Regions from separate parts of the Kitasatospora sp. NPDC101108 genome, predicted to be linked through region 4. Evidence: riboswitches for the same ligand, from Rfam matches in the RefSeq annotation. Region 4 holds a riboswitch; each other region holds the start of a gene.
The links. Region 4 has a riboswitch for cobalamin ahead of nicT (Nickel transporter NicT). Riboswitches for the same ligand answer to the same signal wherever they lie in the genome.

Region 1: it holds a riboswitch for cobalamin, as region 4 does, so the genes downstream of both, ACZ6Z8_RS30905 (cobalamin biosynthesis protein) here and nicT (Nickel transporter NicT) in region 4, are expected to answer to the same signal.
Region 2: it holds a riboswitch for cobalamin, as region 4 does, so the genes downstream of both, ACZ6Z8_RS08825 (FecCD family ABC transporter permease) here and nicT (Nickel transporter NicT) in region 4, are expected to answer to the same signal.
Region 3: it holds a riboswitch for cobalamin, as region 4 does, so the genes downstream of both, ACZ6Z8_RS08970 (ribonucleoside-diphosphate reductase subunit alpha) here and nicT (Nickel transporter NicT) in region 4, are expected to answer to the same signal.

Annotation. Positions count from the first base shown of each region.
Region 1 is NZ_JBVJLM010000019.1:77,067-82,295, forward strand. Features, by position in the region: gene ACZ6Z8_RS30895 (alpha/beta hydrolase family protein) at 1-553, opposite strand, end outside; gene ACZ6Z8_RS30900 (helix-turn-helix domain-containing protein) at 687-1,382, opposite strand; cobalamin riboswitch at 1,579-1,741, shown strand; gene ACZ6Z8_RS30905 (cobalamin biosynthesis protein) at 1,854-2,816, shown strand; gene ACZ6Z8_RS30910 (cobyric acid synthase) at 2,813-4,327, shown strand; gene ACZ6Z8_RS30915 (putative cobaltochelatase) at 4,324-5,229, shown strand, end outside.
Region 2 is NZ_JBVJLM010000003.1:106,703-111,931, reverse strand. Features, by position in the region: gene ACZ6Z8_RS08835 (ABC transporter substrate-binding protein) at 1-775, opposite strand, end outside; gene ACZ6Z8_RS08830 (ABC transporter ATP-binding protein) at 785-1,642, opposite strand; gene ACZ6Z8_RS08825 (FecCD family ABC transporter permease) at 1,639-2,691, opposite strand; cobalamin riboswitch at 2,813-2,940, opposite strand; gene sodN (superoxide dismutase, Ni) at 3,022-3,417, opposite strand; gene sodX (nickel-type superoxide dismutase maturation protease) at 3,675-4,037, shown strand; gene ACZ6Z8_RS08810 (CGNR zinc finger domain-containing protein) at 4,042-4,629, opposite strand; gene ACZ6Z8_RS08805 (amino acid ABC transporter ATP-binding protein) at 4,747-5,229, opposite strand, start outside.
Region 3 is NZ_JBVJLM010000003.1:140,126-145,354, reverse strand. Features, by position in the region: gene ACZ6Z8_RS08975 (ribonucleotide-diphosphate reductase subunit beta) at 1-59, opposite strand, end outside; gene ACZ6Z8_RS08970 (ribonucleoside-diphosphate reductase subunit alpha) at 59-2,479, opposite strand; cobalamin riboswitch at 2,671-2,796, opposite strand; gene ACZ6Z8_RS08965 (glycosyltransferase family 39 protein) at 2,876-4,573, opposite strand; gene ACZ6Z8_RS08960 (glycoside hydrolase family 26 protein) at 4,570-5,229, opposite strand, start outside.
Region 4 is NZ_JBVJLM010000012.1:214,697-219,925, reverse strand. Features, by position in the region: gene ACZ6Z8_RS25575 (helix-turn-helix domain-containing protein) at 1-233, opposite strand, end outside; gene ACZ6Z8_RS25570 (EamA family transporter) at 397-1,248, shown strand; gene nicT (Nickel transporter NicT) at 1,252-2,370, opposite strand; cobalamin riboswitch at 2,403-2,597, opposite strand; gene ACZ6Z8_RS25560 (ArsR/SmtB family transcription factor) at 2,679-3,062, shown strand; gene ACZ6Z8_RS25555 (hypothetical protein) at 3,149-4,819, shown strand; gene ACZ6Z8_RS25550 (AAA family ATPase) at 4,816-5,229, opposite strand, start outside.

The DNA of each region.
Region 1 (5,229 bases), on a different contig from region 4:
CGAGGGCCGGCAGGCCGAGGCGGTGCAGGACGGGCAGCACCGGGAGGGTCTGCTGGCGGTCGGCCTCGGGGCCGTGCACCAGGATCACCCAGGTGCCGCGTTTGCCGTCGATCCGCCAGGCGGGGAGGGCGCCGAGCTCGCCGTCGGCGGCGGTCGCGGTGTAGGCGAGGCCGAACGCCTGGGCGGGGTCGCCCAGGTGCACGCGCGGGGTGAAGCGGACCTCGGTACCGGGCCTCAGGATGCCCCGGTCGGCCCGGACCAGCCGACGGGTGACGCTCTGGGCGTCGCGGTGCAGGATCTCCTCGGCCACCGCGTGCCCGTCGTCGTCCCACTCGATCGCCCAGCGGCCGGGCAGCAGGCTCTCGGGGCGGCGGCTGAACGTGACCCGGCCGGCGCCGAGGCTCCGCACCACCACCGGCCCCGCCTCCGGCTCGACCGGCCCCTGCACCCCGGGGCGGACCATCCGCTCGGAGGCCCGGCGGCCGACTACCAGGACGGCGGCCCCCGCCCCGACGGCGGCGGCCGCCACGACGGCTGCGGTTCCCCAACGCATTTCGTTCCCCGCTCTGTTTCACGGACCGGACGGTGTTCGAGCACCAGTCCACCGGAGTTCCGCCGTTCCGGCCACCGGGCCGACCCGTCCGGGGGACGGCCGGTGGGCTGTCGGGCTGTCGGGCCGGTGGCGGTCAGACCGGGATGGCGGGGCCCTGGATGCTGAGGAGGTGCCAGAAGCGGGGGGTGAGGGGCTGCGTGGCGGTGCGGGGCTGGGTGGTGGTGCCCCAGTGGGAGGGGACGTGGTGCTCCTGGTGGAGGACCGGGAGGACGGCGGCGAGGTCGGCCTCCGGGACGGGCACCAGGCGGGCGAGCGGGCCCAGGTGGGGCTGCCAGCGGGCGGCCACGCACTGGCGCAGGAGGCGGTCGAGGGCCTCGCCGCGTCCGGTGGCCTCGACCAGTTCGGTCAGCCGCAGGCCCAGCACCTGGGCGAGGGCGTGGGTCCGGTCCGGGTCACCGTCCCACTGGCCGGTCAGCTCGGCCTGCCGGTAGGCGGGCAGCGACACTCCGGCCCGCTCGGCGACGGTCTCCTGGGGGAGCTCCCGGGCGAGGCGGTGGTCGCGCAGGCTCACCGGGCGGCCGTCCATCAGTTGGTCGGCCGGGCACCAGAGGGCCCTGGCCAGTGCGACGAACTCGGCCTCGCCGGGGCGCAGGTCGCCGTTCTCCCAGGCGAGCACGTGGCCGGGCAGCAGTCGTACGCCGTGGGCGGCCATGCCCTCGGCGACCTGCTCGGGGGTCAGCCCGAGGCCGGCCCGGTGGGCGCGGGCGGCCTCGGGTGAGAACGGGACGGGAGAAGGGGCGGCAGTGGTGGGGGACTTTCTGCGGCGCATGGCACCGAACCGTAGGTGCGGTGCCCGGCCCGGCCCAGCCGACGAACGCACGAAGCGGAGCTGACGGGCCCTCCCCCGCGCTGGGCGATCACACAGGTCCGGTCCCCGTGCCGGGTGTGACCGACCCCTCTTTGACCTCGGTTGACTCCCGGTTCGGCCGCGTGATGGGATCCTGGGGCCAAACGGAGGCATGGAGAGGAAGCCGGTGCGAGTCCGGCGCGGTCCCGCCACTGTCACCGGGGAGCACGCTCGGAATCCCTCCTCGCCCGCCGTCGCGCAGGAGGGGCCCATCACGGCGGGCCGTCAGAAGCCGCCGCTGGAAGGCCCGGGGGTGCGTTCGACCCGGAAGCCAGGAGACTCTCGGCCCCCGGTACGTCGATCCAGGGCGCGGACCCTGAGTGAGGACACCCACGCGATGCAGGCTGCCCCGCCCCGTCCGGCCCCGAGCTGCCCGTCGAGCTGCCTGCCGCCGTGCGCCCGCTGACCCGGGCCGCCGTCTTCGCGCTCGGGGCCGTCGCGGGCTACGCCGCCGACGCCCGTTTCGCCGACCCGCGCCGCGGCCACCCCGTCGCCCTGTTCGGCAGCGCCGCGACCCGTCTGGAGCGGCGCGTGTGGCGTGACGACCGGACCGCCGGAGCCGGGTACACGGCGCTGTGCGTGGGCGCGGTCGCGGCCGGCGCGCTGGCGCTGGACCGTACGGTCGGGCGCCGTCCGACGGGCCGGGCCGCGCTGGCGGCCGCCGCGACCTGGACGGTGCTCGGCGGCACCTCGCTGACCCGGGAGGCGCGCACCATCGGCCGCTCGCTGGCCGCGGGCGATCTGACGGCCGCCAGGGAGCGGCTGCCGCACCTGTGCGGGCGGGATCCGAGCGCGCTGGACGGACAGCAGATCGCCCGGGCGGTGGTCGAGTCGGTGGCCGAGAACACCGCCGACGCCGTGGTGAACGCGCTGGCCTGGGGCGCCCTGGCCGGCACCCCGGGGCTGCTGGCCTTCCGCGCCGTCAACACCCTGGACGCCATGGTGGGCCACCGCTCGCCCCGCTACGCCCGCTTCGGCTGGGCCTCCGCCCGGCTGGACGACGTCGCGGGCTGGCCGGGCGCCCGGCTGACCGCGCTGCTGACGGTGGCCGCCGCGCCCGAGCCGCGGACCGCCTGGCGGGTCTGGCGCCGGGACGGCTCCGCGCACCCGAGCCCGAACGCGGGCCAGGCCGAGTCGGCCTTCGCGGGCGCGGTGGGCGTACGGCTCGGCGGGACGCTCCGGTACGGCGAGCGGGTGGAGCACCGGCCGGTGCTGGGCGCCGAATTGCGGCCGGTGACGGTGGACGACATCGAGCGGGCCTGCACGCTGTCCCGGCGGGTGGGCGCACTGGCGCTGGGTACGACGGTCGCGGGGCACGTCCTGCTGCGGATGCTGTTCGGGAGGGGTGGAGCATGAACAACGCGCTGCTGGTCGCCGGGACGACCTCGGACGCGGGCAAGAGCGTGGTGACGGCCGGGATCTGCCGTTGGCTGGTCCGTCAGGGCGTGCGGGTGGCGCCGTTCAAGGCGCAGAACATGTCGCTGAACTCCTTCGTCACCGCCGACGGTGCCGAGATCGGCCGCGCCCAGGCGATGCAGGCGCAGGCCGCCCGGGTGGAGCCGGAGGCGGCGATGAACCCGGTGCTGCTGAAGCCCGGCGCGGACGGCCGCAGCCAGGTGGTGCTGCTCGGCCGGCCGGTCGCCGAGGTGGGCGCGCTGGACTACCGCGAGCGCAAGCCCGTTCTGCTGGAACGCGCCCTGGAGTGCCTGGCGGACCTTCGCCGGCGCTACGACGTGGTGGTGTGCGAGGGCGCCGGGTCGCCCGCGGAGATCAACCTGCGCGACCGGGACATCGCCAACATGGGTCTGGCCACGGCCGCCGCCCTGCCCGTGGTGGTGGTCGGGGACATCGACCGCGGCGGGGTCTTCGCGGCGATGTACGGGACGCTGGCGCTGCTGTCCGCGGAGGACCAGCGGCACGTGGCGGGCTGGTTCGTCAACAAGTTCCGCGGCGACGCCCGGCTGCTGGCGCCCGGCCTGGAGATGCTGCACGAGCTGACCGGCCGTCCGGTGCTGGGCACCCTGCCGATGCTGCCGGGGCTGTGGCTGGACGCCGAGGACTCGCTCGACCTGTCCACGGTGGTGGACCGGGCGGAGGGGCCCGGACCGCTCGGGGCGGACGTGCTGCGGGTGGCCGTGGTGCGCTTCCCCCGGCTGTCCAACTTCACCGACCTGGACGCGCTGGCGCAGGAGCCCGGCGTGCTGGTGCGCTGGGCGACCCGGCCGGAGGAGCTGGCCGACGCCGACCTGGTCGTGCTGCCCGGCACCCGGGCCACGGTGGCGGACCTCGCCTGGCTGCGCGAGCGCGGTTTGGAGCCGGCGCTGAAGGCCCGGGCGGCGGCCGGGCTGCCGATCCTCGGGGTCTGCGGCGGCTACCAGATGCTGGCGCGCTCGATCGACGACACGGTGGAGTCGAAGGCGGGCCTCGTCGACGGGCTCGGTCTGCTGCCGACCGACGTCCGCTTCGGCGCCGAGAAGGTGCTGGCGCGGCCGGTCGGCGAGGCGTACGGCCAGCGGGTCGAGGGTTACGAGATCCACCACGGGGTGGTGTCCGTCGAGGGCGGCGAGGCCTTCCTCGACGGCTGCCGGGTCGGCCCGGTCTGGGGCACCACCTGGCACGGCGCGCTGGAGAACGACGGCTTCCGCCGTGAACTCCTGTGCAATGTCGCCGAGTTGGCCGGGCGGGCGTTCGTTCCGGCGCCGGACACCTCCTTCGCCGCGGCCCGCGAGGCCCGGTTGGACCGGCTGGGCGACCTGATCGAGGAACACGCGGACACCGACGCGCTGTGGAAGCTGATCGAGGGCGGGGTGCCGGCGGCCGGAACGCTGCCCTTCCTCCCGCCCGGGGCACCTGGGAGTGACGCATGAGTGACGTCCGCTATCCGTTCACCGCGATCGTCGGCATGGCCGACCTGCGGCTCGGGCTGCTGCTGAACGCGGTCTCCCCGGCCGTGGGCGGCGTGCTGGTGCGCGGCGAGAAGGGCACCGCCAAGTCGACCATGGTGCGCGCGCTGGCCGGGCTGCTGCCCTCCATCGCCGCCGTGGACGGCTGCCGCTTCGCCTGCGACCCGGCCGCGCCGGACCCGCAGTGCCCGGACGGGCCGCACACCTCCGCCGCGAGTCACGAACGCCCGTCCCAGCTGGTCGAGTTGCCGGTCGGCGTGGCCGAGGACCGGATCGTCGGCTCGCTCGACCTGGAGCGCGCACTCGCCGAGGGCGTCAAGGCGTACGAGCCCGGGCTGCTGGCCAAGGCGCACCGCGGCGTGCTGTACATCGACGAGGTGAACCTGCTCCAGGACCATGTGGTGGACCTGCTGCTGGACGCCGCGGCGATGGGCCGCTCGTACGTCGAGCGCGAGGGCGTGTCGGTGCGGCACGCGGCGCGGTTCCTGCTCGTCGGCACGATGAACCCGGAGGAGGGCGAGCTGCGGCCGCAGCTGCTCGACCGCTTCGGCCTGACCGTCGAGATCGCCGCCACCCGGGACCCCGCCGAGCGCGCCGAGGTGGTCCGGCGCCGGCTCGCGTACGACGCCGACCCGGCCGGCTTCGCGGCACGGTTCGCGGCGCAGGAGCGGGAACTCGCCGAACACATCACCGCCGCTCGGAAGTTGCTGCCCAAGGTCGAGCTCACCGATGTGGCGCTGCGTCAGATCACAGCCGTGTGCGCGGCGTTCGAGGTGGACGGGCTGCGCGCGGACATCGTGATGGCCCGCACCGCGGTGGCGCTGGCCGCCTGGGCCGGGCGGACGGAGGTGCTGGAGGAGGACGTC
Region 2 (5,229 bases), on a different contig from region 4:
GCACCACGCTCTCCCAGCCGGCGGTCACCCAGGTGTCCGCGAGGTCGCCCATGACGTTGGTGCCGCCGGCCCTGGCGATGATCGCGTTCGCGGCGGCGAACTTCCCGGCGGTGTACGGCTTGTCCTGCCCGCTGTCGTAGAGGAAGACGGACGGGCGGCGCTCGGGCTGCGGGACGGCGGCGATCCTCGCCCTCGACTCGGCGATCAGGGCGTCGGCGCGGTCCTTGACGTCGAAGATCTCGCCGAGGTTGGCCAGGTCGGTGTAGAGCGCGTCCAGCGGGTCCATCACCCCGCGCTCGCTCCCCGTGCCGCTGCGGCAGGACTCACTGAGCACGTAGGAGTCGATGCCCAGGGCCTCGAACGCCTGCGGGGTGACGCCGCTGCCCTCGTCGAAGCCGTAGTGCCAGCCGGCGAACACCAGATCGGCCCGGGCGTCCAGGGCGATCTCCTTGGTGAGCACCTTCTTGGAGAGCCAGGTGGTCCGCTGGTAGCCGTCCTTCCAGGGGACCTGGTCGACCCGGCCCTTGTCGTCGGGCATCACGTAGCCGGCCATCCGGTCGGCGAGGCCGAGCGAGAGCATCAGTTCGGTGATGTTGACGTCGTTGGTCACCACCCGGGCGGGCTTCCGCGGGAAGGTGTGCCGCTCGCCGCAGTTCGTCACGGTCACCGGGTAGTGGGCGGAGGCGGCGTCGGCCTCCTTCGGGGCGATCTCGGCGCCGCAGGCGGTCAGTCCGAGGGTGAGCAGGACGGCGGGGGCAACGGCCTTGGTACGCACGGGGGTTCCTCAGGGGGTTCGGGGGAGGCGGTCGAACAGCAGCTGGAGGGTGCCGGTCACGGGGTGGCGGACCGGGGTGGCCCGGACGCCGAACACCTCGGCCAGCAGGGCGGGTCGGAGCACCTCGGCGGGCGGTCCGGCGGCGACGATCCGTCCGGCCTCCAGCACGTACAGCCGGTCGCAGTGGCCCGCCGCCAGGTTGAGGTCGTGCAGTGCGGTGAGCACCGTGGGGCCGGCCTCGCGGGCGAGTGCCAGCACCTCCAACTGGTGGGCGACGTCCAGGTGGTTGGTGGGCTCGTCCAGCACCAGCAGACGCGGCTCCTGGACCAGTGCGCGGGCGAACAGCACCCGCTGCTTCTCGCCCCCGGAGAGGTTCAGGAAGCCGCGTCCGGCGAGGTGTTCGGCCCTGACCCTGCGCAGGGCGGCGGTGCAGCGCTCGTGGTCCTCGGCGCTCGGACCGCCCGGGCCGCGCCGGTGCGGCAGCCGGCCCATCGCGACCACCTCGGCCACGGTGAAGTCGAACTCGGCGGTGTGCTCCTGGGTCAGTGCGGCGACCCGGGTGGCCGCCCGGCGGGCGGTGAGCGCGTGCAGGTCGTCGCCGGCCAGCCGGACAACGCCGCCGGCCGGCCGCAGCACCCGGTAGACGCAGCGCAGCAGGGTCGACTTGCCGCTGCCGTTCGGGCCGATCAGCCCGACCATCTGGCCGGCGGCGGCCGCCAGGCTCACCTCGTGCACCAGCCGGGCACCGGCCAGCTCCACCGAGACGCCGTCGACGGAGAGTTCCTCGGCCGCCGCCACCCCGGTGGTCCCGGTCCCGGCGGTCACGGTCACCCCGGAGGGCCCGGGCGTCCCGGAGGGCCCGGTCATCGCCCGCCCCCGAGGGCCTGGCCGCGCCGGCGCATCATCAGCAGGAAGGCGGGCACCCCGAGCACCGCGGTGAACACCCCGACGGGCAGTTCGGCGGGCGCCAGCAGGGTGCGCGAGCTGATGTCCACCCAGACCAGCAGCAGGGCCCCGGCGAGCGGCGCGACCACCAGCACCCGGCGGTGCCCGGCGCCGACCAGCATCCGGGCCAGGTGCGGCACCAGCAGTCCGACGAAGCCGATCGCCCCGCTGACCGCGACCACGGTGCCGGTGACGGCGGCGGTCACCGCGAAGAGCTCCCGGCGCAGCCGGTCCGGGTCCACCCCGAGCGAGGCGGAGGTCTCGTCGCCCATGGCGAGTGCGTCCAACCGCCCGGCGACGCAGGTCAGATGGGCCAGCCCGGCCAGGACGGTGGCGGCGGCGATCGGCACCGAGCCCCAGGTGGCGCCGCCGAGGCTGCCGAGCAGCCACATCATGGCGTCCCGGGCGGCCTCGGCGTGGTCGGCGGAGAAGACCATCAGGGTGGTGGCGGCCGAGAAGCCGTAGGAGAGGGCGGTGCCGGTGAGCACCAGCCGCAGCGGGGTGAGCCCGTACGCGGTGCGGGCGGCGAGGTAGACCAGTGCCATGGCGGCCAGCGCGGAGCCGAACGCGGAGACGGAGATCGCCCACACCCCGAGCGAGGCGAAGGCGCCGAACAGCAGCACGGCGTTGGCGCCGACGGCCGCGCCGGAGGAGATGCCGAGTACGAAGGGGTCGGCGAGGGCGTTGCGCACCAGCGCCTGGACGGCGACCCCGGTGGCGGCCAGTCCGGCCCCGACCACGGCGGCCAGCAGGGTGCGCGGCAGCCGGATCTCCCAGACGATCGCGTACCCGGCCGCCTCGTCCGCGTCCAGCCGCCCGCCCGTCAGTCCGGCGCCCAACAGGCGCAGCACCTGGGGCAGTTCGATCCCGGAGGTGCCGAACGCGACCCCGCAGAGCAGGGAGAGCAGCAGGGCGACGGCCAGGCCGAGGGCGAGCGGGACGGTCGGTAGTCGGCGAACGGGGTCACTCACGTGCGGTCGCGCCTTGCCTCGGGCCGCGGGTGTGCCGGGGCGGGCGCCGGCCGGGGGCGTGCCCGGGCGCCTTCCCCTCGCAGTCCACGGCGAGTTGTCGGGAGTTCAGCGGCCGGGGGCGATCGGGCTGGCGCGACCCGGGGGCTCCGGGCCGTGCTCACCGTTGCGGGTCAGCGCCGGATTCGCACCGGACTTCCCCCTCGGACGCCCTGGCAGCATAACAGTCACTCACGCCGAGCAGTCCTTACCGGGGGTGGGATCGCACGTGAACGCACGACCGCCCCCGTCCGACGGAGCGGACGGGGGCGGTCGGCTGGCGACGCGTCAGGCTCAGGCCTGCTTGGTCTCCCAGAAGATCTTGTCGACCTCGGCGATCAGGTCCAGCAGCGCCTGGCCGGTGGCCGGGTCGGTGGACGCCTTGGCGGCCGAGGCGGCCTTCAGGGTGTCGTTGATCAGCTTGTGCAGCTGCGGGTACTTCTCGAAGTGCGGGGCCTTGAAGTAGTCGCTCCACAGCACCGAGATGTGGTGCTTGACGGCCTCGGCGCGCTGCTCCTTGATGATGATGGCGCGGGCGCGGAAGTGCGGGTCCTCGTTGGCCTGGTACTTCTCCTGGGTGGCCTTGACCGACTCGGCCTCCAGCTTGGCCTGCGCCGGGTCGTACACACCGCACGGCAGGTCGCAGTGGGCGTGGGCGGTGGCACGCGGTGCAAACAGACGAGAGAACATGGGAGTCCTTCCTTAGATCGTCTTCCCGCGCCCGAGACTACCCTTCCGGCCTCCGGGTTTCGCGGCCGGGCGGTGGGCCTAGGGCAAAAGGCGGACCCGTAACCGGGGTAATCCGGACATCGAACGGACGGCGGTCCGTACGGCAGACTGGGGCCGGGCGGTCGGGAGGAGGAGTCGTGGCGCGGAGCACGGAACCGCAGGGCGGCGCGGGCGGCGGCGTGGTGCCGTTCGGGCTGGTCGACGTGGCGGGCCCGTCGATGGTGCCGACCCTGCGCGAGGGCGACCAGCTGCTGGTCCGCTACGGAGCGCCGATCCGGCCCGGTGCGGTGGTGCTGTTCCGGCACCCCTTCCAGCAGGACCTGCTGGTGGTGAAGCGGGCCGTCGAGCGCCGCCCGAAGGGCTGGTGGCTGCTGTCCGACAACCGCCCGGTGGACAGCGACAGCCGCAGCTACGGTCCGGTCCCGGACGAGCTGGTGCTCGGCCGGGTGCTGCTGCGGCTGCGCCCGAGCCCGGCCTGGCTGGCGCCGGGCCGGAGGCTGGAGCGGCTGCTGCTCGGCCCCCGGCTGTTCCGGCTGCCGGGCCTGGCCCGCCGCCTCGGCGTGTGGGTCGAAGAGGTCTGACCTCTCAGTTCCCCGGGTGCAGGGCGGCCTCGGCCTCCTGCCGCTTGCGGGCCCGGTACGCGGCGACGTTGGCGCGGGTGGCGCAGCGGTCGGAGCAGTAGCGGCGGGAGCGGTTGGTCGAGGTGTCCAGGTAGGCATTGCGGCACGGCGCGGCCTGGCAGATGCCGAGCCGGTCGGCGCCCAGCTCGGTGAGGTGGACGGCCAGGCCCATGCAGGCGACGGCGCTGAAGTGCGCGGTGGCGGTGGGCGAGTTGTCGGCCAGGTGCAGGTGCCAGCGCGGCCGGCCGGCGTCGTCCAGGTAGTCGTGCCCGGAGACCAGCGGGCTGACGGGGTACTCCATCAGCAGGCTGTTCAGCAGGTCGACGGCCCGGACCTCGTCGCCCTCGGCGGCGGCCTCGAAGACCCCGCGCAGCCTGGTCCGCACCGCCCGCAGCCGGGGCACGTCGGACTCGTCGGCCAGCGCGGCGGCCCGGGCGGAGTCGGAGAACAGGGCGCGCACCGCGTCCACCGAGGTCAGCGAGTCGGTGCCGCGCTCGGGTTCCTCGGTGTTCACCAGCCGAACGGCGAGATCGGCGTACGAGGCGAGCTCCACGGCGGTCCTTCCAGGGGGGTTAGCGGTAACGGGCTGACTGCTTCAAGCCTATTACCCGGCTGCGGAAAACGGCGGCGCCCGGCAGGAAGTCGCCTGCCGGGCGCCGACCGTACGGGCTCAGAGCACCTTGGAGAGGAAGGCCCTGGTGCGCTCGTGCTGGGGGTTGGTGAGCACCTCGCGGGGGTTGCCGGACTCGACCACCACACCGCCGTCCATGAACACCAGCGCGTCGCCGACCTCGCGGGCGAAGCCCATCTCGTGGGTGACGACGATCATCGTCATCCCCTCCTCGGCCAGGCCGCGCATGACGTCCAGCACCTCGCCGACCAGCTCGGGGTCGAGCGCCGAGGTCGGCTCGTCGAACAGCATCAGCTTGGGCTTCATGGCCAGCGCGCGGGCGATCGCCACGCGCTGCTGCTGGCCGCCGGAGAGCTGCGAGGGGTAGTTCCCCGCCTTGTCGGCGAGGCCGACCCGCTCCAGCAGGGCCATCCCGCGCTCCCGGGCCTCGGCCTTGTTCTCGCCCTTGACCTGGACCGGCGCCTCTATGACGTTCTCCAGGGCGGTCATGTGGGGGAACAGGTTGAAGTGCTGGAACACCAT
Region 3 (5,229 bases), on a different contig from region 4:
GGGCGCAGGGTCAGCTCGAAGCCGGGGTCGAGCAGCATCTTGCGGTCGTCGGCGGTCATTACTGGCAGGCCTCGCAGGACTCGGGGTTCTCCAGGGAGCAGGCGATGGCGGCTTCCTGCTCCGGCGTGAGGGCGGGGGTGCCCACGGGGATCGTGCCGGCGGGCACGGGCGCGGCCGCGCGCGCGGCGCCGGAGGCGGCCTGGGCGATGCGGGTCGCCGGGCGCGAACGCAGGTAGTAGGTGGTCTTCAGACCGACCTTCCACGCGTACGCGTACATCGAGCTGAGCTTGCCGATGGTCGGCGCCGCCATGAACAGGTTCAGCGACTGGCTCTGGTCCAGGTACGGCATGCGGGCCGCGGCCAGGTCGATCAGCGCGCGCTGGGGCAGCTCCCAGGCGGTGCGGTACAGCGAACGGACCTCGGCGGGCAGCCAACCCAGCTCCTGCACCGAGCCGTTGGCGTCGCGCAGCGCGTCGCGGGTCTGCTGGTCCCAGACGCCGAGCTCCTTGAGCTCGCGCACCAGGTACGGGTTGACCTGGAGGAACTCGCCGGAGAGCGTCTCGCGCTTGAACAGGTTGGACACCTGCGGCTCGATGCACTCGTACACACCGGCGATGGACGCGATGGTCGCGGTCGGCGCGATCGCGAGCAGCAGCGAGTTGCGCAGGCCGGTCTCGGCGATGCGGGCGCGCAGGGCGGTCCAGCGGTCGGCCCACTGGGGGGCGGCCGTCGGGAAGTGGTCGATGTGCAGCTCGCCGCGGGCGGCGCGGGTCTCGCCGTAGGCCTCGTGGCGGCCCAGCTGCTCGGCCAGGTCGGCGGAGCGCTCGTAGGCGGTGAGCATGATGCGCTCGGAGATCAGCGTCGACAGCTGCTTGGCCTCGGCCGAGTCGAAGTCGATCCGCAGCTTGAAGAAGACGTCCTGCAGGCCCATCACGCCGAGGCCGACCGGGCGCCAGCGGGAGTTGGACGTACCGGCCTCGGTGGTCGGGTAGAAGTTGATGTCCACCACGCGGTCGAGGAAGGTCACGGCCGTGCGGACGGTGGCGTCCAGGCGCTCCCAGTCCATCGCGCCCAGCAGGTCGTCGGCCGAGGCGCCGGCAGCCACGTGGGCGCCGAGGTTGACCGAGCCGAGGTTGCAGACGGCGGTCTCGGAGTCGTCCGTGACCTCCAGGATCTCGGTGCACAGGTTGGAGGAGTGCACCGTGCGGCCCGGCAGCGCGGTCTGGTTGGCGGCGCGGTTGGAGGCGTCCTTGAAGGTCATCCAGCCGTTGCCGGTCTGCGCGAGGGTGCGCATCATGCGGGCGTAGAGGGTCTGCGCCGGGATGGTGCGGACGGCCTTGCCGGCCAGCTCGGCCTTGCGGTAGGCCTCGTCGAACTCCTCGCCCCACAGGTCGACCAGCTCGGGCACGTCGGCCGGGGAGAACAGCGACCAGTCGGCGTTGGCGTTGACCCGGCGCATGAACTCGTCCGGGATCCAGTGGGCCAGGTTGAGGTTGTGGGTGCGGCGCGCCTCCTCACCGGTGTTGTCGCGCAGCTCCAGGAACTCCTCGATGTCCGCGTGCCAGGTCTCCAGGTAGACGCAGGCCGCGCCCTTGCGGCGGCCGCCCTGGTTGACGGCGGCGACCGAGGAGTCGAGGGTGCGCAGGAACGGGACGATGCCGTTGGACTTGCCGTTGGTGCCGCGGATCAGGCTGCCGCGCGAGCGGATGCGCGAGTAGGACAGGCCGATGCCGCCGGCGTGCTTGGAGAGCCGGGCGATCTGCGCGTAGCGGTTGTAGATCGAGTCCAGGTTGTCCAGCGGCGAGTCGAGCAGGTAGCAGCTGGACATCTGCGGGTGCCGGGTGCCGGAGTTGAAGAGCGTCGGCGAGGAGGTCAGGTACTCCAGGCGGCTCATCAGGCCGTACAGCTCGGCCACCTCGCGCACCGACTGCTCGGAGTCGCCGACCGCCAGGCCGCAGGCGACGCGGAGCAGGAAGTGCTGCGGGGTCTCGATGACCTTGCGGGTGATCGGGTGGCGCAGCAGGTAGCGGGACTGCACGGTGCGCAGGCCGAAGTACTCGAAGCGGTCGTCGCCCTGGGCGTCGATCAGGGCGTCGAGGGCGGCGGCGTGCTTGGCGACGAAGGCCGCGGTGGTGTCGCCGATCAGGCCCTCGGCGTGGCCGACGGCGATCGAGGCGGAGAAGGAGACCGAGCCCTGGCTGTTCGCCTCGTCGACGATCTCCAGGGCGAGCAGGCGGGCCGCGAGCTTCGAGTACTGGGGGTCCTCGGCGATCATCGACGCGGCGGCGTCCACGGCCAGCCCGCGCAGCTCGGCGAAGTCCGAGCCGGCGTGGCGGCCGCGCAGCGCGGCGGCGGCGACATGGCCGGGGTCGACCTCGGTGAGGTCGGCGCTGCGGTCGGTGAGCAGCCGCAGCAGCGCGCCCCCGGGGTCGGAGACCGTCGGGTCGGTGAAGGCGGAACCGGAGCCCTGGGCGGGCAGGGTGGCTGAGGCAGCGGTGGTCAAGGCGCTCTCTCCTGGCGGCGATCGGCGGCGTGATCGGGGTCACCCGGGCCGATCTGGGCAGGGGAGCACGGCGCGGACGCAAACAGCGCCGCGCGAGGTGTCTCCCCGGCCCGCCCGCGAGGCCCGGAGGGGTGGTGCTCAGTGCCGGCGCGGCCTCTGCGGGAGGGCCGTGGCGCACGCTGTCGGCAGGTACTCGGACTCGCGGGCGCAGCTGCTGGAGCCGCCCGCACACCGCTGCGGGGCAGTCCCGGACTCCCACCGGGTTCCCCTGCATCGACAGCAGGAGTGAGCATACATGTAGTGCCGGCTGACTGCGGCGGCACCATATGTTGTGCCTGTCGTGTTGCGCGTGTCGACGGGCCGGGCGGCCGATCAGTGCTTCAGGTACACCTTGTACGTGCTCGAATCACCCGTCGGAGAGGTGAATTGGGCGATCAGCCGGTAGTGCCCGCTGGCGGTCAGAGCGGCGCTGAGCGCGCGGTCGGTGGCCTCCGGCGCGGTGCTGTCCAGAACGACCATGGTGAACCAGCCGTTCCGGATCGCGGCCGTGCTGCCGTCCGTGCCGCGGTGCTGCACTCCGGCGTCATCGCGGTAGTCCGTCCCGGCCTGCGCCGAGATCCACTGCTCGGGCTTGCTGACGCTGCCGAGGTAGTACTCGGCGAGTCCGTCGACCTCGGTGAGGTAGTGGCCCTGGGGGACGGCGTGCGCCCTCAGGACGGCCAGCAGGCGGCCGGAATCGGGCCCGTTCTGGTAGCGCAGGGCGGACTGCTCCATGCCCAGGGCCAGGAGCGCGACCCAGACCAGGATGCCCAGCTGAGGGTGGCGGAAGTGGGCGCCGACCAGCCGGGTGAGGCCGAGCCCCGCGAGCGGGGCGGCGAGCAGCATGCCGTAGCCGAGGTGGCGGAACAGCGCGCCGGAGGTACCGGTCCACAGGTGGGCGGCGGGGATCAGCAGTGCGGTGAAGGTCAGGACGGTGCCGAGCAGGACGCGCTGGCCCCGGGTGGTGGCGGCGCCGTCATTCTCGGGCGACTCGTGTTCGTTCATCTGCTCGCGGCGGACGTACGAGACCGTGCCGGCCACCGCGAGGAGGGTGAACAGGCCGCTCCACTGGAGGGTGCCTAGCAGGATGGAGCCGGTCGAGCCGGGGGCGTTGCCGTGCGCGGGGGACCAGTGGGCGACCTTCCCCAGCTGGCCGTAGGGCAGCAGCAGGAGGACGGTGCCGGCGCCCAGCAGCAGGGCGCGCAGCGCGGCCGGGCCGGGCCGGCGGTGCGGCCAGGCACCGGCCAGGGCCAGGAGGACCAGGGCGGGGGCCGCGAAGACCGCCGAGTGGGCCACGGCGCAGGCCAGGGCGACGGGCGGGGCGGCGGTCAGAACCAGGGCCGGGGAGCGCCGGGCGGTGAACACCGTGAGCCAGGCCGCGAGGGCGACCAGGAGGACGGCGAGGGACTCGGGGGCGCCGTAGAAACCGCCCACGACGGTGGACTGCAGCACGGCGTAGGCGGCTATGCCGCAGATGGCGACCCGTTCGTTGAAGAGCTTTCGGGTCAGCGAGTACAGCAGCACCGTCGTGAGCAGTCCGAAGCCGAGGCTGAGCAGCCGGGTGCCCCAGATGCCCCCGGCGTTCGCGGCTGCGCCGGCCAGCGGCGGGTACAGCCACGGCGAGCCGGGGATGCGGTCGACCAGGTCGGTGGTGACCGGGGTGCCGTGCAGGAGGTGGGCGAGCTGCTGACGGCCGGCGACCATGGCGACGGCCTCGTCGGGGTGCGCGGCGGCGAGCAGGCGCAGCGATAGCGCGGCCTGGACGGCCAGGACGGCGCCGAGCAGGCCGCGGGCGATCCAGCGGCGCCGGGGGCTGGAGGCGGGGTCCCAGCCGATCGCGGGTACCTGCGGGATGGTGTACGGGGCCAGCTCAACGGCGTCGGGGTTGTCCACGGCCACGGTCACGTCCACCGCCACGGCCGCGGCTGCGCGGTCATTCGCGGGCGGGTCCGCCGCCGGCGTCCGGGCGCCGGGGGCCTGCTGGGTGGGGATCTTCGGCGCGGGGGAGAACTCGGGCTCAGTGCTCATCATGGGTTCCGGATGTCGAAGCCGTAGCGGGCGGCGGACACGCGCTTCTTGAAGGCGGCGAGGGTGTCCGGAACGGTCTCGACCCGCCAGTCCGCCCGCTTGATCATGTTGAACCAGATGAAGCCGACGATGTCGTCGTGCGCCTCCATCCCGGAGAACAGCTGGTCGACGAAGTCGCGCTGGTGCCTGCCCTGTTCGGTGGCGGTCTCGCTGATGAAGAAGGGCTTCTTGCTGAAGGTGCGGATCTCGGCCATGGTCGGGCCGTACAGGGTCTCGAAGGTCTTGGGGCCGTCGTTGGTGAAGTACCCGGTCATGCCGGCCCAGTCGACGTAGTCGTCACCCGGGTAGTACGGCGCGAGGCGGGTGTTGGGCGCGGGGACGGTGATGTTGGGGCTCCACACCCAGATCACGTTGGTGGCGCCGGCCTTGTCGAAGATGTCGTGGACGCGGCGCCAGGCCGCGACGAAGTCCTGGGGGCTGGCGGTCTTTCGGCCCCACGGGTACCAGTCGCCGTTCATCTCGTGCGCGATGCTGATGGCGATGGGCAGGTCGAGCTTGGCGACGGACTTGGCCACGCCGCGCACGTAGTCGTCGGTGTCGCCGGCCGCGATCGAGGCCAGCGAGTGGTCGTACGGCTCCCAGGCCATGAAGGGCAGCGC
Region 4 (5,229 bases):
ACGTCCGGGCCCTCCTCGTAGTCGAGCAGCGTGGCGATCGAGACGCCGAGGGCGTCGCCGATCCGGACCACGGTGGCCACGCTCGGGTTGGTGCGGCCCTGTTCGATCTGGACGATCATGCCGCGGCTCACCCCGGAGCGGGCGGCGAGGGCGTCCAGGGTGTGGCCGCGCTCGGTGCGCAGCCGCTTGACGTTCCGGGCAAGGGCCCGGGAGACGAGGTCGGGGTCCGGCACGCGGGCAGTCCTCCGGTGTCCACCGTACGAGACGTACAGAATATTGTTCGGTCGAGTTCAGTTCATTGCACTACGCTGCGGTTCCGGCAACGAGTCCATCCGACTGTACTTCGGAGTGCATTGTGCTGTCCTCCAGCCTGTCCTCGATCGGCAGGCCCCTCCCATGACCGTCCTGCTCGCCCTGTCCGCCAGCCTGCTCACCGGCCTGGGCGACTTCGGCGGCGGCGTCCTCACCCGCCGGCTGCCCGCGCTCGCCGTCGTGGTCGTCTCCCAGGCCGCGGCCACCGTCGTCCTGCTCCTCGCGGTCCTGGCCACCGGCGGCTGGGCCGATGCCTCGCCCGCGCTCTGGAACGCCGTCGCCGCCGGGGTGATCGGCCCGTTCGCGATGCTCGCCTTCTACCGGGCGCTCGCGCTCGGCCCGATGGGCGTGGTGTCCCCGCTGGCCACCGTCGGCGTCGTGGTCCCGGTCGGCGTCGGGCTCGCGCTCGGCGAGCGACCCGGCCTCGGCCAGCTGGCCGGGATCGCGGTGGCGGTGGCCGGCGTGGTGCTGGCCGGCGGCCCCGAACGCGGCGGGCCGTCCGCCGCCCGCACGGCCCTGCTGCTCACCCTGGCCGCCGCGTTCGGCTTCGGCGCCAACATGTCCCTGCTCTCGCAGGCCTCGGCCGGCGGCGGACTGCTGCTCGTGCTGTGCGTCCAGCGGCTGGTCAACGTCGTCGTGGGCGGTGCCGCGCTGCTGGTCGGCCCGCGCGGCACCGACACCTCCGGGCTGCTGCCGGAGCTGCGCTCCCGACTGCCCCTGCTCACCGGCGTCGGCCTGGTCGACGTGGCCGGCAACGCCACCTACGCGCTGGCCTCGCACGGCGGCTCGGCGGCGGTGGCCGCCGTGCTCGCCTCGCTCTACCCCGTGGTCACCGCGCTGATGGCGCGCGGGGTGCTCAAGGAGCGGCTGCGCCCGGTCCAGGTGGTCGGCGCCGGGCTCGCCGTCGCGGGCACCCTGCTGCTCGCCGCGGCGTGACCGCTACTTCGGCGGCTCGGCGGGCGTCCAGCGCTTCTCGACGCCCGCCAGCTTCCAGTACGCGATGGCGATCGCCCACACCACCACGAACAGCCCCGCGATCGCGTAGCCGACGTTGTCCAGCGAGATGTCCGCGATGAACCCGGTCACCGGGTCGGTCAGGTCGAGCTTCTCGTGCAGCACCCCGACCAGCTCGATGGTGCCGATGATGAAGGCCACCGCGATCGACAGCCCGGTGATGGTCAGGTTGTAGTACACCTTGCGCACCGGGTTGGAGAAGGCCCACTGGTACGCGAAGTTCATGAACGTCCCGTCCAGGGTGTCGAACAGGCTCATCCCCGCCGCGAACAGCAGCGGCAGGCAGATGATCGCGTACCAGGGCAGCCCGGCCGCCGCGCCCGAACCGGCCATCACCATCAGGGTCACCTCGGTCGCGGTGTCGAAGCCCAGGCCCAGCACCATGCCGACCGGGAACATCTGCCCGGGCCGGGTGATCGAGCGGGTCGCCCGGTTGAGGATCCGGGCCATGAGGCCGCGCGAGTTGAGGTGCTCCTCCAGCTCGGCCTCGTCGTACCTCCCGGCCCGCATCGAGCGGAACACCTTGAGGATGCCGAGCAGCGCCGCCAGGTTGAGCGCGCCGATCAGGTAGAGGAAGGCGCCGGAGGCCGTGGTGCCGACCACCCCGAGCCACTTGTGGGTGGCCGAGTCGTCGTCCATCAGGGTGTTCGCCAGCTGGGCGCCGCCCGCCACCAGGGCGGCCATGATGACCACCATCGAGGAGTGGCCGAGCGCGAACCAGAAGCCCACCGAGACCGGGCGCTTGCCGTCCGCCATCAGCTTGCGGGTGGTGTTGTCGATCACCGCGATGTGGTCGGCGTCGAAGGCGTGCCGCATGCCCAGGGTGTACGCGGTGATGCCGAGGCCGACCCCGAAGACCTGGGTGCCGACGGCGTAGTCGTGCGGGGCGACCAGGAAGACGAGCGTCCCGAACGCCACCACGTGCATGGCCAGGATCACCCCCATCAGCCCGGCGGTACGGATGGTGTCCTCGCGCTTCCACCGGAAGGTGGGCAGGACGGAGGGGGCCGCCTCAGCAGGAGTGGCGGTTTCGGGCAGGGTCATCTTCGGATCACGCTCCAGCACCTCGTGGAATGACTTCGTGAGATGCCGTGGCCGGTCTCCTGGCTTACGGGACTTCCGGACCCGCCTTCCCAGGCGCACGAGGCGCCCAGTGGCACGTGGGTCCGGACAAACCACCCCCCGATCACAGTGGCGAGGGCCGCTCCGGACTGGGACCTGTTGATGGTCCGTCACCGGTCTTCCCGAGCACCACGGCGGGGAACACCGTAGGGGCAGGACCGCACCCTCGCAAGGTTGCGCACCTGTGCAGGTGTTCAGGATCACAGGTCGTGAGCTGCCAGAATGTCCGCATGCATCTCGTACCGGCCGACCGCGCGGGCCACCGCACCATCGACGGACACCGGGTCTGCGAAGCCATCGCCGCCATCGGTGACACCGAGCACGTCCGCTCCTGGGCCGAGCGGTTCTCCCTGCTCTCCGACCCCGGACGGCTCGCCCTGCTGCTCGCCCTCCACCGGGCCGGCCCGCTCGCCGTCAGCGACCTGGCCGTGGCCACCGGCATGCGCGACCCCGCCGTCTCCCAGGCCCTGCGCCTGCTCCGCACCGCGGGAGTGGTCACCGGTGACAAGGACGGACGCGTGGTGCGCTACCGGCTCGTGGACGACGGCATGCGCCCCCTCCTCGACGAGTGCGCCGCCGCCGAGCACGAGGAGCCGGCCGCAGCCGCGGGCTGACCGGCACCGCGAACCGCCCCGGACCGCGGACTGACCGACACTCGGCGAACCACGCCGCAGCGCGGCCGGATGAGTACGATCACGATGTGCCGTCCCACCCCCACGTCTGGCCCGCCGACCGCTGGAACACCCGCCCGGTCAGGGCCCGCGTGCTGGCGGTCGCCCGCACCCTCACCTCGGCCACCAGGGTCCTGGACGTCCTCACCCTGCTCGACCCGGACGGCATCGAGCGGTACTTCACCGTCAACCCCGGCTCCGCCTTCGCCGACCGCGCCCTGGACGACTTCCTCCACGGCCTGCCCGGCTACACCGTGCTGGACTGGGAGGACGCCGTCCGGCGCCGCTTCGACCTGGCCGTCGCCTGCGCCGTCCACGCCTCCATGCACCGCCTGGACGCCCACCTGGTCGTACTGCCGCACGGCGCCGGCTACAACCGCCTGGTCACCGAGTCCACCGGCGACACGGTCAGCGCGGCCGGCCTCTCCCGCCGTGAACTCACCCACCAGGGACGGGTGTTCGTCGACGTCCTCGGCCTCTCCCACCCCGAACAGCTGGACCGGCTGCGGGTCTCCTGCCCCGAGGCGCTGGACGTCGCCCGGGTCGTCGGCGACCCCTGCTTCGACCGGATCCTGCGCAGCGAACGCTCCCGCGACGGCTACCGCGCCGCGCTCGGCGCCGTCGACGGCCGCCGGCTCGTCGTCGTCAACTCCACCTGGAGCGAGCACTCGTTATTCGGCCGCCACCCCGACCTGCCCCAACGGCTGGTCCGGCAACTGCCCGCCGACGAGTACACCGTCGCCCTCGTGCTCCACCCCAACGTGTGGAGCCGGCACGACCCCGAAGCCCTGCTCGACGACGCCCGCCGGATGGGCCTGCGTCTCGTCCCGCCCCACCAGGGCTGGCAGGCCGCCCTCGTCGCCGCCGACTGCCTGATCGGCGACCACGGCTCGGTCTCCGTCTACGGCGCCGCCCTGGAACGCCGCACCCTGCTCGTCGCCACCGGCGCCGCCGAACTCGACCCGCGCTCCCCCAGCTACGCCTTCGGCCAGCACGCGCCCGCCCTCGACCCGGACGGCGACCTCGCCGCCCAGATCGAACTCGCCCTCGCCCAGGACCCGGCCGACCTGAGCGATCTCACCGACCGTTCGCTCGCCCACCGTGGCCGGTCCGCCCGGGTGCTGCGACCGCTGCTCTACTCCTTCCTCGACGCCCTGGACGAGCCCGCCGACGAACCGGTGCTGCCGCCCTACCCCAGGCCGGCACCCAGCCCGACCTGCGAGGGGCCCACCGCGTACGACGTCGAGGGCAGGAGCGAGGGCACCGAGGTCAGCCTCCGGCGCTACCCCTTCCACCCGGCCGACCACACCCCGCGCGGCTTCCACGCCCTCACCGACGACCACCCCGGCGACGCCCTGCGCTACACCGCCGAGGTCCTCGCCCGCACCGAGGCCCGCGCCGAACGGCCCGCCACCCGCTGGCTCGCGGACACCGCCCTCGAACTGCCCGGCCTCGCCGTCGCCGTGGCCGCCCTCGGCCCGGCCCGCCACCTGCTCCGGCTGCACGGCGGCCAGCTCCTCGAAGCCCGCGCCGAACGGGACTTCGGCTGCCCCGACCCCAGCCTCGACCCGCTGCTGCTCGGCTCCGCCGTGGCCTGCTGGCTCGCCGACGGAGGCGACCCGGCCGGCCTGCCCGACCACGGCCTCACCGTCCGCACCGGCGAGCACCGCACCCGGGTGTCCTTCACCACCGGGCCTTAGCCCTCCAGCTCCGCCAGCCTGGCCCGGCTGCGCTCGGCCAGCTCGGCGTCGTCCAGCTGTTCGGCGAGGGCGAGCAGCAGGGTGTGCGCCTGGGCCTCCTTGGCGTACTGCTTGCGGCTCCTGGCCCGGTCGGCGCAGGTGCCGGCCTGCTCGACCGCGAGGGCGAGCTGCCCGAGCGCCCGGTGGGCCCGGGCGTGCACCAGCGGCAGCTTCATCAGCATGTCGTGGTCCTCGGTGGCCGCGGCCAGGGCGGTGGCCTCGGCCAGTACGGCCAGCGCGTCGTCCGGGCGGGCGTCGGCGATCAGCGCCTGCGCCAGGTGGTAGCTCTGCACGATCTCGCCGTGCGTGTCGCCCTCGTTGGCCTCCCGGGCCAGCGTGAACTTCCCGACCGCGTCCGCCGGCCGGCCGTC